One region of the Acerihabitans sp. genome, then DNA from elsewhere that is predicted to be linked to it. Evidence: predicted binding sites of a transcription regulator. Region 1 holds the regulator's gene; each other region holds the start of a gene.
The links. Region 1 encodes CRP, which controls carbon source genes, mostly activating them, when cyclic AMP is high. Its sites were predicted from a motif close to ATGTGANNNNNNTCACAT; they were not measured.
Positions count from the first base shown of each region.

Region 2: the regulator CRP is predicted to act here: its motif matches at 1,544-1,561, upstream of azuC (stress response protein AzuC).
Region 3: the regulator CRP is predicted to act here: its motif matches at 1,475-1,492, upstream of idnD (L-idonate 5-dehydrogenase).
Region 4: the regulator CRP is predicted to act here: its motif matches at 1,402-1,419, upstream of psiE (phosphate-starvation-inducible protein PsiE).

Region 1 covers NZ_DASWOM010000015.1:18,630-21,842, forward strand. Annotated here, with positions in the region: gene VGC33_RS02305 (YccS/YhfK family putative transporter) at 1-1,316, opposite strand, end outside; gene crp (cAMP-activated global transcriptional regulator CRP) at 1,370-2,002, opposite strand; gene VGC33_RS02315 (OsmC family protein) at 2,319-2,741, shown strand; gene VGC33_RS02320 (phosphoribulokinase) at 2,837-3,213, opposite strand, start outside.
Region 2 covers NZ_DASWOM010000077.1:18,800-22,012, forward strand. Annotated here, with positions in the region: gene VGC33_RS12760 (DinI-like family protein) at 1-209, opposite strand, end outside; gene VGC33_RS12765 (hypothetical protein) at 457-1,305, shown strand; gene azuC (stress response protein AzuC) at 1,375-1,458, opposite strand; gene VGC33_RS12770 (SDR family NAD(P)-dependent oxidoreductase) at 1,707-2,501, opposite strand; gene VGC33_RS12775 (LysR family transcriptional regulator) at 2,691-3,213, opposite strand, start outside.
Region 3 covers NZ_DASWOM010000093.1:65,351-68,563, reverse strand. Annotated here, with positions in the region: gene VGC33_RS16175 (AAA family ATPase) at 302-841, shown strand; gene idnD (L-idonate 5-dehydrogenase) at 1,552-2,583, shown strand; gene idnO (gluconate 5-dehydrogenase) at 2,637-3,213, shown strand, end outside.
Region 4 covers NZ_DASWOM010000006.1:6,329-9,541, reverse strand. Annotated here, with positions in the region: gene VGC33_RS00950 (GlxA family transcriptional regulator) at 1-839, shown strand, start outside; gene psiE (phosphate-starvation-inducible protein PsiE) at 946-1,344, opposite strand; gene VGC33_RS00940 (OsmC family protein) at 1,585-2,016, opposite strand; gene VGC33_RS00935 (methyl-accepting chemotaxis protein) at 2,375-3,213, shown strand, end outside.

The DNA.
Region 1 (3,213 bases):
AACACCGTGCCGTCGTCCAGCCTGAGCCGCAGCGTGCCGGCGGCAATCACCAGCCCGGCCAGCGTGCCCAGCGCCCGATGCTGGATACGCACCCTGGTGGCGTTATAGCCGTTTTGGCTGACGAACATCACCGTCATTAAAATCCAGTAGGGTTTGGGTAAATCCAATACCAGCCCCAGGCTGCCGCCGATGGCCAACATAATCCCAAGCCTTGCCGCGCTGCGCAGCGCCATGGATTTAAGGGAACAGTAGCTGACCAGCGCATGCCAAAAAGACAGCCTCTGCTGGTTGTCGGCCATCAGGTCGCGGCGGTAGAGCGGGCGCTGGGTGCGCAACAGCCTGGCGATACGGCTGAAGTGGTAATAGCAAAACTGCCCGACCGGATTATCCGGGTGGCGCTCGGCAATTTTTTCCAGCGCCGACAGCGCGGTAACCATGTTAAAACGCCCTGGCTGACGGTGATATAAAATATCATCCGCCAGCACCCTCAGCCGCGTGGCAATCATGCGGGCGTTATAACGGATCACCGCCTCGGCGTGGCTTTGTTCCACCAGTTTTTGGACTTCGTCAGGCTGGTGCAGGCTCACGGCGATATGCTCTTGCAAATCCAGCGCCACCTGGAAAGAACGCAACAGGCGTTTGTATTGCAATTGGTTGCTAGCCGACAGCATATACAGCTGCTGGTACACCTGGGCTATTAGATCGATCACCGACTGCTGACGGGCAAACAGCGGCGGCAGGGCGGTTTCCGGATCGGTATGCTGAGTCAGCAGGCTGTATTTCGCCTCGATATAATCCGCCAGCTCCCGATATAGCAGACTGAGCGATTCCCTCATCGGCTGCTCTTTCCATAGCCGGAACCACAGGGCGTTAAACAGGCCGTACCAGGCGGTGCCGGCAATATACAGCAGCGGCGGCACGGCGGGCGGCACATTGCCGGACAGGCCCAGGGTAAAGATGGCGGCGATAAGCGCGGCGGGCAGCAAACGACCATGCAACGGGCTGATTTCACCGGTGACGCCGAACAGCAGCGCCAGGCCGAACAGCACCAGGGGTAAGGGCACCGGCACGGCCAACAGCACCTGGATCAGCACGCTACTCAGGGCGAACAGCGAACCGCCCACCGCCAGGCGTTTAAAAAAGCGTTTATGCAGGGTATCGAGGCCGGCGATATTGCAGCAGGCGGGAACCAGTGAAAACAGCAGGCCGTTTTGCAGGCTGCCGAATAACAGGCCGACGGCCACCGGCAGGCATAACACGATGGTCTGCCGCAGGGCATAATTGACTTCGGGGTGGTAGATTAACCGGCGCCACATACTGTCAGCAAAAAAAGCGTGGTACGGAGCACCACGCCTGTCTAACGGGGCTATCAGCGCGTGCCGTAAACGACAATGGTTTTACCGTGCGCGGATATCAGGTTTTGGTCTTCCAGCATTTTAAGAATACGTCCCACCGTTTCACGGGAACAGCCGACGATTTGGCCGATTTCCTGACGGGTAATCTTGATTTGCATACCGTCGGGATGGGTCATTGCGTCGGGCTGTTTCGCCAGATTCAACAGGGTCTGCGCGATGCGCCCGGTCACGTCCAGGAATGCCAGGTTACCGACTTTTTCCGAGGTGACCTGTAAACGGCTGGCCATCTGCGCCGACAGGCGCATCAGGATATCCGGATTTACCTGGATCAGCTGCCGGAATTTTTTATATGAAATCTCGGCGACTTCACAGGCGGTTTTCGCCCGCACCCAGGCGCTGCGTTCCTGACCTTCCTCGAATAAGCCGAGCTCGCCGATGAAATCTCCTTGGTTAAGATAGGAAAGAATCATCTCTTTGCCTTCTTCATCCTTAATCAGCACCGCCACGGCGCCCTTAACGATGTAGTAAAGCGTTTCAGCCTTTTCACCCTGATGTATAAGTGTACTCTTCGATGGATACTTATGAATATGGCAATGAGACAGGAACCATTCGAGAGTCGGGTCTGTTTGCGGTTTGCCGAGAACCATTCGCTGTTATCCTCTTTTGTCATCGCTATCCCAGGTTCGGGACATCGTATTCCCTGTTACGGCGCTTGTATTATTCACTCTGTGTCCGCGTTTAAACGGAGCGGCGCAAGGGAACTTATTAGGGTCTGGTATTTTGATGTTCCGATCGATCTCTTGCCCTTTAATTATCATGAGCCCGATCCAGCCTTGTTTTTAGCATAGGTTTGATGCAGTGTCTTCTGTTGTCTTGCTTCAGCATGAAGTATGTTCAGTAACATTGCCAGTTTTCCTACAAAAATGTAGTCTGCTGGAAAGTTTTATATCAGGAGTCATCATAATGCAGGCACGGGTAAAATGGGTAGAAGGGTTATCTTTTATGGGCGAATCCGCCTCGGGCCACCAGGTTTTAATGGATGGGAACGCAGGGGAAAAAGCGCCCAGCCCAATGGAAATGGTACTGATGTCGGTCGGCGGCTGCAGCGCCATTGACGTGGTGTCCATTCTACACAAGGCGCGGCAGGATGTGCGCGATTGCGAGGTCAAGCTCACTTCTGAACGCCGCGACGAGGCGCCGCGCCTGTTTACCCATATCAATCTGCACTTTATCGTGACCGGCACCGGGCTAACCGACAAGGCGGTGGAACGGGCGGTGACCCTATCGGCGGAAAAATACTGCTCCGTTTCCCTGATGCTCGGCGCGTCGGTAAACGTGACCCACAGCTTTGAAGTGCGCGACGAACGCCACGCCCCCGCCGCCTAACCGGCCCGCCAACACCACACTCAAACCCGCGTGTTAAGGGAGAGTGTGCCAATGGGGCCGAATCGGGCGTGGTTTTCCCGCCCGCGGCCTCGTGTTTACTTAATTTCCTTTCCTTCCAGCAACCGCTGCACCAGCGGCCCCATAATCAGCTCCATCGCCAGCCCCATCTTGCCGCCGGGCGCCACCAGCGTATTGATATTGGAAATAAAGGAGCCTTGCAGCATCGCCAGCAGGTAGGGCAGGTCGATATGCGCCAGGCTACGGAAATGAATAACGACAAAACTTTCGTCAAGCGAGGGAATCGCCTTGGCGGCGAAAGGATTCGACGTATCGACGGTCGGCACGCGCTGGAAATTAATATGGGTACGGGAAAACTGCGGTGTGATGTAGTTAATATAATCCTCCATCGACCGCACCACCGAATCCATTACCGCCTCGCGCGAATGCCCCCGCTCGCCGGTATCGCGCACCA
Region 2 (3,213 bases), on a different contig from region 1:
TCGAACATTTCCTCAACGATACGCGCCAGGATGGCTTTGTCGCTTTTACTGGCATCGGTGTCCAGTCCGTTGCGCTGCATCGGTTTGGTTTCGACGCCGGCGTCGGGGAAAGTCTGCTGAACGCGTTTGGTCAGTTCGGCCAGGATAAGGCTGTCGGCACCGGGCAAGGAGCCGAAATTTCGTTTATCGTAAATCAGTTTAACGTGCATGATCCATCCTCTTAATTTTACTGGCTGAATATACAGGTCTTGCCAGGATGATTGCAAGGCGCTTTCGCCGGATCCCGGGTAAAAAAAGCGGCGGCCGCGCCGTTTGCATCAGGGCTTGGCATGGCGTAGACGTGGCACCGTGTTAACATCAAGGGTATACTTTTCTGGTGTGCTCAATCCTTTTCGCCCCTTCGGCAACCTGACTTTTGAGTGGATATCCGCATAACAGCTCTGCCTGGGAATGAATATGATTAAACTAATTTACCGATTGCCGGTATTGATCCTGCTGGCCGGGTTGGCCGCCCACGCCGCCGCGGCTGAAAATCAATGTCCCCCGGCTAAGAAAACCATCAACGACAGCAATAACTTAATCATGTTAAGCGGTACCGCCAAAGGCGACATACGCTTGGTGGTGGCGGGTATGGTGGGAAAAGATCTGGATGAACAGGCCCGGTCAAGCATCAGTTTCGATGCCTGCAGCGCCCTAAGCGAAGAAGCGTACGACTACCACAAGACGGAGGGCCATATGACCCTGCGCATGTCCAATCATACGGTAAAATCCGGCGATGGCTGGGAGAGCGAGTACGATATCGCCATCATCATCGACCAGGACGGCAAGCAGTCGCTGGTTAACCATAAGCAGGGTAAGAGCCGGTTTTTTGTCGGCGAAAAGGGCGTGATCACTTCCTCGACGGATGCCTTTACCATCAACGGCCAACCCGGTTTTACCACCGCGATCTATGATTATGATAAAAACCTGCGGCTCCTCAAAAGCACCGCGCGGGGAAGCGATCCCTTCAGCAACGACGTAAATATCTATGCCTATGATGATAAGGGTTATTTCAGCTCAATGCGTTCGCTGCACGCCAGCACCCGCTACCTGTATGGCGTAGACGGCAGGGAGGCAGGCTCTTTCTCGGTGTCCATAACGCCGATGAGCCAACTGACCAAAGTGGAAGAGTGCCGGCGCAACGATGATAGGGGCAACTGCATCCTGAGCTATGGCAGCGACAGGGAAATTCTGCCGCTGGCGGTCATCAGGCGGCACCGAAGCACGGCCACGCAATATCAGTACTGGGACCAGGACTCGCATTGACTTTCCTTGCCTACCCGATTTTCCCCAAAAAAAAAAGCTGCCGCGGCAGCTTTTTTGCAATCATGGAAATTAATACATGGCACCGGGCGGTACGTCTTTCACGGTATTAACGTATGACAGCAGCATTTTTTTCAGGAATTTACGGAATTTCATATGCGTCCCCTAACCAGGATTGACCTGTAAAGTGATTGCCTTTGATGGGGTAATAATATGACCTTCGTCACATAAATGCAAATATTTGTGATGCACATCACATAAAAAAAGGTGTAATTCACAATATTGCCGCCGTTCATTAACACTTTACAGCCATCCCGCGGCGGACTGGCGCGCAACGGATTACCCCAGCGGCGCGGCATGGCCGGATATTTATCCTTGCGCATCGTTTCTTGTCTTGTTCAGCGCTAGACGATGCTGTTGATAACCCCGCCGTCCACCCGCAGCGCAGCGCCGGTGGTGGCCGACGCCTGGAGGGAGCAGGTGTATATTACCAGGTTGGCTATTTCCTCGGGGGTCGCCAGGCGTTGGATAATGGAACTGGAACGATGGGTGCGCACGAAATCGGTACCCGCCTGCTCAATGCTCACGCCCGCCTCCCGGGCGGAATCCTGCAGCATGTCGCGCACCCCCTCGGACAGCGTGGGGCCGGGCAGCACGGAGTTCACCGTAACCCCGGTACCGGCGGCAAGCTTGGCCAGGCCGCCAGCCACGGCCAGCTGCGCCGTTTTGGTCACGCCGTAATGAATCATTTCCGGCGGGATGTTCAGCGCCGACTCCGACGAGACAAACACCATGCGTCCCCAGCCGCGGTCCAGCATGCCTTGCAGGTAAAAGCGCGCCAGCCGCACGCCCGACATCACGTTGGTCTGGAAATAACGCTCCCACTCATCGTCATCCACATCGAAAAAGGGCTTGGGGCCGTAAATACCGGCATTGTTGACTAAAATATCGACGGAGGGCACGGCGCCGGTCAGCAGCCTAACCCCCGCCGCATTGGACAAATCAGCCGCCACGCCCGTTACCGTCGCCTGCGGCGCCGCCTGGTGCAACTGGCTCAGCGCGTTGTCCACCGAGGCCTGGCTGCGGCCGTTAATCACCACCGAGGCGCCGGCGCGCGCCAGCCCGGTGGCGATGGCAAATCCAATGCCGCCGGTGGAGGCGGTGACGATGGCGTTTTTGCCCGATAAATCAATATGCATAATAGTCTCCAGAAAAAAAAGGTGGGAAGCAGGACGGGGAGGTATGACCGACGGCCTGTCCTCGTTCTACCATGATAGGTCATGGCGCTGGCGGCGTTAAGCGGGGCGGGGCAACGCTGTACGTATTCTTGATCCAGGCCGCATACCGCGCCGCGCTGACCCGGTGTTAAAACCGCTTTCAGTCCGCTGTTATGCCAGGCTTTCGAGCAGGAAATTCAGCAGCCTTTTGATGCGGGGCGCCTGGAATTTATTACGGTTATACAGGGCATACAGGGGTGCCGGCTCGATGAAATATTCATCTAATACCGTCACCAGCCGACCGGCGGCCAGGTCTTCCCTGATATCAAGGATGGGCATATAAGCGAAGCCATAACCCAGGATCGCCCATTTGTGGCTGATATCGCCATCATTGGTGGTATAAGCCGGCGTGACCATCATCTGTTGCGGCATATTTCCTTCATTGCGATAAACCCAGGGTTCCTGAATGCCGAGGGCGTTAACCAGGACAATGGCCGGCAAGGCCTGCAGGCTGACGGGCGCCGGCGGCGGGCTCAATTGCGACAGCAGTCCCGGCGCGGCGCAAACCACCCGATGGCTGTCGGCCAGTTTACGGGCCGTGAAGGCGCCGTCGCCGGGTCGTCCATAGCGGATGGCGATATCTGTATCGTCGCCGATGGGGGCGGCGGCGTCGGACAGGGAGAGAATAAAATTA
Region 3 (3,213 bases), on a different contig from region 1:
TTGCTGGCCGGGCTTTCGGGCCCGGTAATTTTTCCACCATCGCCAGGTTCCATTTTCGCTCCAACAACCTAAGGTATTGACAGGATGCCGATAACTTAACGAATCAGATTGAACAAGGGGTTCAGTGAAGCTGTTTGAAGTGTAGGACAGATTCTCCCTCCGCCGGCGGCATGGGTAACCTGAACGCTAATACGAAACCAACCTTACTGACAGCAACCGGGGAGGCTTCGCCCCAGGGTAACGCAATGTAAAAACTGCAAATAAATTCTAGGATGGAAATCATATCGAGGAATTGGAAAAAATGAATCGCTACGTTGTTATTTCTGGCTGTTCCGGCGGCGGCAAGTCCACAATACTCGCTGAGTTAAAGCGGCTCGGCTATACCGTAATAGAAGAACCCGGCCGGCGCGTGGTGAGCGAAGAGATGAAACGAGGCGGCCAGGCATTACCCTGGATTAATATGGCGGCGTTTTTACGCAACGTTATTCAATTGGCCGTCACCGATTGGGCCAAGGCCAACACCGCAAACGAATGGATATTTTTCGATCGGGGGGTGGTGGACGCGGCGGCCAACCTTGAGCACATAACAGGGAAACCTTATTTAACGCGCTATGGCATTGCCCACCGTTATTATCGACAGGTTTTTTTAACCCCACCCTGGCGCGAAATTTATGCCGAAGATCCCGAACGGCGGCATTCTTTCGCTACCGCTTTGGCTGAATACGACCTGCTGGTAACGGCTTACCCGGCGTTGAATTATGACATTGTGGAAATACCGAAAATCAACGTAGCGGATCGGGCCAGATTTATCCTCAATGCATTGTCCGGAAACTTGGAATAATGGCGTTTCCCCCCACAGGCCGCAGGCTGTAACAGCCCTGAATTTATCCCTCGCAACGCGTGCGCGGTCCATTAAACCGGCGACGCCCCCCTCTATACTGGAACCATAGTATCCGCTGGGTTCACGCTGCATCCTTGCCATGACCTCGGAAAATATCGCCAGCATTACTGATATCGCCTCGGGCGCCGTTTTCCCTCAAATTTTGTGTTTGGCTCATTATCCGCGCCGTCTAATGGAAAACATAAAAATACACCCAAATAATACAGGACAAGCTGAATTAATAAAATATTACACATCGGAATATAACTTATTATTCATCGGAATATAGCGCGTCATACCCGTTGTACGATAAAAACGATAGCACCGTTATGGCTGATGATGCATAAATTCACCACAGGCATTAACGGATATCTGGATCGGCCGTGCTTATATATTGCCTTTTTATAAGAGCCGCACCCTCAACTACGATATTAATTATCGGGATAAAACGCCCTGACCACGTAATTAACCTCTGTTTTGGCAACAGCCTACCCTGCCGTTTTTTTACTTTATTTCCTTTTCTCCCTGGACTGAAGTTGCTTTTTATTAAGTCAATCACGTTATGCGTTACATCATTTTCGTTACATCATTTTTAAGTGACATTCATCACAGTTTTGCACATCCATTGCCGATTAACTGCACCTCAACGACATTACCGTTAAGGAAATAAAATGAACATTGATACCCAGTCTTGTGTGGTTACCGGGAAAAAATCCGTTGCCGTTGTGGCGCAGAATGTTGAATATTCCGGCCAGGGAACCTTGGTTAAAATATCGCGCGGCGGCATTTGCGGTTCCGATCTGCATTATTATCAGGAAGGTGCGGTCGGCAATTTTAAAGTACGCCAGCCCATGATCTTGGGCCATGAAGTTATCGGCCATGTGGTAAAAAGCGATGCGCCGGGGCTTAAGGTTGACCAGAGCGTGGCAATCAACCCCAGCAAACCCTGCAAGCAGTGTAAATATTGTCTGTCCGGTGAGGAAAACCAATGCATTAATATGCGTTTTTTTGGCAGCGCCATGTATTTTCCGCACGTGGACGGTGGATTTACTCAATTTAAAGTAGTGGACACCGACCAGTGCATTCCATTTGATAATACGCTCGATGAGCGTGTCATGGCCTTTGCCGAACCCTTGGCGGTGGCCATTCACGCGGTGCATCAAGCCGGGGACGTGAAGGGCAAAACGGTGTTCGTTTCCGGCGTCGGGCCTATCGGCAGTTTGCTGGTGGCGGCCGCCAAGGCGTCGGGCGCGCGGGAAATCGTCTGCGCCGACATGAGCCAGCGTTGCCTGGATATCGCCACCCGGATGGGCGCCGGCAAAACCCTGCATGCGGCCAACGGTGATTTCGCCGCCTACGCCGATGAAAAAGGCTATTTCGATATCTCTTTTGAAGCCTCGGGCCATCCCCAGTCCATTACCCGCTGTCTCGAATTAACCCGGGCCAGGGGCACCTTGGTCCAGGTCGGCATGGGCGGGGTTACGCCGGAGTTCCCGATGATGATGGTGATTGCCAAGGAGATCAAGCTGGTGGGGAGCTTCCGTTTTACCAGCGAATTCAATACCGCCGTCACCTGGCTGGGCAACGGCACCGTCGATCCGCTGCCGTTGTTATCCGGTGAATATCCGCAGGCCGAGCTTGAACAGGCGCTTAATTTCGCGGCCGACAAGTCTTTGGCGTCAAAGGTGCAGTTGGTGTTTTGAACATGTGGTAGTTGCTTTGAAAAAGCCATGGATTTTAAAAATAGGAATTTATTATGAACGATATCTTTTCACTGAAAAATAAAAAAGCGCTGATTACCGGCTCCGCCCAGGGCATTGGGTTTCTATTGGCCAATGGCCTGGCGCAATCAGGCGCGGAAATCATCGTCAATGATATTACCGTCGAGCGCGCGGAAAAAGCGGCGCAGCAATTAAGAGACAAAGGATATATCGCTTACTCCGCCGCGTTTGATGTGACGCAAAGCCAGGCGGTCAATAGCGCAATAGCGCAGATTGAATCCGATATCGGGCCTATTGATATTTTGATCAATAACGCCGGCATTCAGCGCCGCCATCCTTTTACCGAGTTCCCGGAAAAGGATTGGAATGATATTATCGCGGTAAATCAAACGGCGGTTTTTTTGGTATCACAAGCCGTCGCCCGCAATATGATTACGCGTAACCAGGGAAAAATCATCAATATTTGCTCGATGCAAAGCGAACTGGGCCGCGACACCATTACCCCTTATGCGGCGTCGAAGGGCGCGGTTAAAATGCTGACCAAGGGCATGTGTGTGGAACTGGCCCGTTATAATATCCAGGTGAATGGCATCGCCCCCGGCTATTTTGATA
Region 4 (3,213 bases), on a different contig from region 1:
GGCTTGATCAGCAGGTCATCACCACATCATCGGGGGTGAAAATCGTCCCCGATCTCTCGTTGCGGGATACGCTTGCCGGATCGCTGGACAGTTTCCTGGTGGCCGGTTCGCCGGCGGCTACCGGGTTCAATCTCGGGGCGCAAAGCCTGGCGGCGCTGGCGGCCTGCTGCCGGCAAAGCCAACGATACGGATCGGTGTGTACCGGTGCGTTGATCCTGGCCGCCACCGGATTGATGGATGGCTACCGGGTCACCACCCACTGGGCGGTGTCCGGGGAATTGGCGCGTCGTTATCCCGATGTGCGGGTTAATGCCGATGAAATCTATATTTGCGACGGCCCGCTCAGAACCGCCGCGGGCGTCACTTCCGGGCTGGACCTGGCGCTAAAAATGGTGGAAGAGGATTTGGGCCGCGAGGTGGCGATGGCGATTGCCGCCAACCTGGTGATGTTTTTCAAACGCCCGGTCGGCCAAGGGCATTTCAGCCGCAAGGGCCGCGCTTCGCTGGCCGGCAGATCGTCACTGCAGGATATGCAGCGCTGGGCCATCGCCCATATCAATGAGGTGACAAACGTTAAAGCCCTGGCCGACCATATGCAGCTCAGCACCAGGCATTTTACCCGTCTATTCCAGGAGGCGCTGGCGGTGACGCCCGCGCAGTGGCTGGAGCAGGAACGGGTGGACAAAGCGCGCCGACTGCTGGAGTCCACCCGTCTGGCGCCAAAGGAAATCGCCGTAGCCTGCGGTTATTCCAGCGTGGATATCCTGCGGCGCGCTTTTTTGCGGCAGCTGAAAAGCACGCCGACAGAATATCGCCGTTATTATACTGGTTCTGATTAAACCCCACGGGTAAAGCCGTTTTACCTGCGCCCGCAGCGAAAATTTTATTACATTCCGCTTATTTGGCAAAAAAATGAAAATACCGCGGCGCCGCCCGGCAGGTCTGTTATTCGCGTTTCAGGCGGTGACTGTTGACCAGCCACAGGGTTACCACCAGGATCAGGATGGCGGCCGAATAATACAGCGTATCCTGCGGATCTTTATGATCAACGATAATCAGGCGGATAATGGCGGTGATGCCGATATAGACAAAGTAGCGCAGCGGAAAGTGATAGCCGGACTGAAAATACTTCACAATCAAAGCGATAAATTCAAAATACAGGAAATAAATTACAATGCCTTCAATCAACTGGTAGTAAGACGCCAGTTCGCCGGTCACCAACAGCACCTTGGCCAGCAAAAAGGTTTCCTTCCCCATAAAGACTATCAGGATAAGCGCCAGGAACAGCAAGCCGATATTCAAAATCATCTGCAGCACGGATGCGATGCGCATACCGGTAATCATATCTTACCTCATCGTGATAGTTTCCTGTCGGAAAGGCCCATGAGCATAACACGATTTATGTGATGCACATCACATTATATAAGGCACTAACAATCCTGCGTTCAGGCGGCAACATGACGGGGCGGGTGCGGCGGTGCGGTGCGGTTTGCGCCTTATCCCGAAGAGAATGCGCACAGCAGCCACGCCGTTACGCAAGCCCCGCCCGTACAGGCGGGGTGGGGGTCATAACGCGGTGTGGATTCAGTTTTTCAGTTGATAGGTCAGTGTGATTTCAGCCTTAAGAACCTTCGACACCGGGCAGTTTTCTTTGGCCTGTTTGATGATGGCGTCGAACGCCTGTGTATCAATCCCCGGCAACACCACGCTGCTATCAAGGGCGATTTTGGTAATGCCGTAACCGCCATCCACTTTATCCAGCGAAACATCGGCCTTGGTGTCAATACTTTCGGGAACGTATCCTTTTTCGCCCAGCATCAGCGACAGCGCCATGGAAAAACAGGCCGAGTGCGCGGCGGCGATAAGTTCTTCGGGATTGGTGCCGGGTTTACCTTCGAAACGGGTGTTAAAGCCATAGGGCTGGCTGCTTAGCGCGCCGCTTTCCGTGGAAATGGCGCCCTTACCCTGTTTGATATCGCCTTCCCAGTGTGCCTGCCCGTGTTTATGAATAGTCATTTGTATCCTCCGAGTTGTTCAGCAACAGCCCTTAGTATAGCTACTCCTGTCGGAGTTGGGCGTTTGATGTGAATATTGCCTTAGAATATTGCCCTATTATATCCAGGCATATGCACAGCGAACGCCGCCATTTTTTTATATGCCCCTACGCGGCATTCAGCACGATCCGGTGACTGCCACAGGTTTATTTTTTTCGCGCAAGCATCAGCCGGATAAATGCATTCCGGCATTTTGCCGCCTGAGATCTCATCATGGTTAAAAGAGTCTAAAGAAGCAGGAAAAATTGCCGATAGTTAGGCTAGACAATTATCTTACGCATTACATTATTGGTATGTATAAATTTTATATGGAAAAAAACATGACCGGTTTACTAAAAAAAACAAATGGCATCAAAGTGTCACATAAACTTTTTTTGGGTTTTGGCATTGTATTATTATTGGTCGTTATCGCATCCGGATGGAGCGTGCAACGATTTAAAGGAATACGCGATATTTATGAAAAGACCAATCTTATTTATAATATAAACATTGATGTTTTTCAGGTTAAAGTCAACCGCATTAAATATCTTTATTCGTCCGACGAAGCGGTGCGTAAGACCATGGCCGGCTTTATCGATGACGCCACCAGGCTCACCCGCGAAGCCCAGGCGTTGTCCTGGGATAAAGAATCGATGGCAAGCCTGGATAATATTGCCCTCTATCTCGGGGATTTTAATAAATCGCTGGAAAAAATGGGTGTTTCTTCAAAAAAAATGGTGGCTGTCCGCGCCCAACTGGACGAACTTCAGAACCAGGACGCAATCGGACCTTTTAAAACCGCGCTGCTGAACCAAACGTTTGGCACCGATATGGATAATCAGCTCAATGATTTTGTATTGGCTTTTATTTTAATCAAGGACAATACATTCAATTTGCAATTAAAAGGAACCGATGACGCCTGGTCCTTGATACAAAAAAACTATGCGGATGCCGAGAAAAAATATAACGACCTGGCAGTCAGTCTCTCGCCGGAAAAAAAACCTGCTCTTGATGCTTTTTGGCGCTACTTTGGCCAATACAGGGATGCTAGCCAAACTTATTATACCGTTTACAAGGATTTAAATAGTGCGGAAAATGACGTCAAGACCGCCGGCGATAAAAGCAGCGCCGCGGTTAAAGTTATTATAAATATTGTGAAGCAAAAAAATGATGCGCTGGC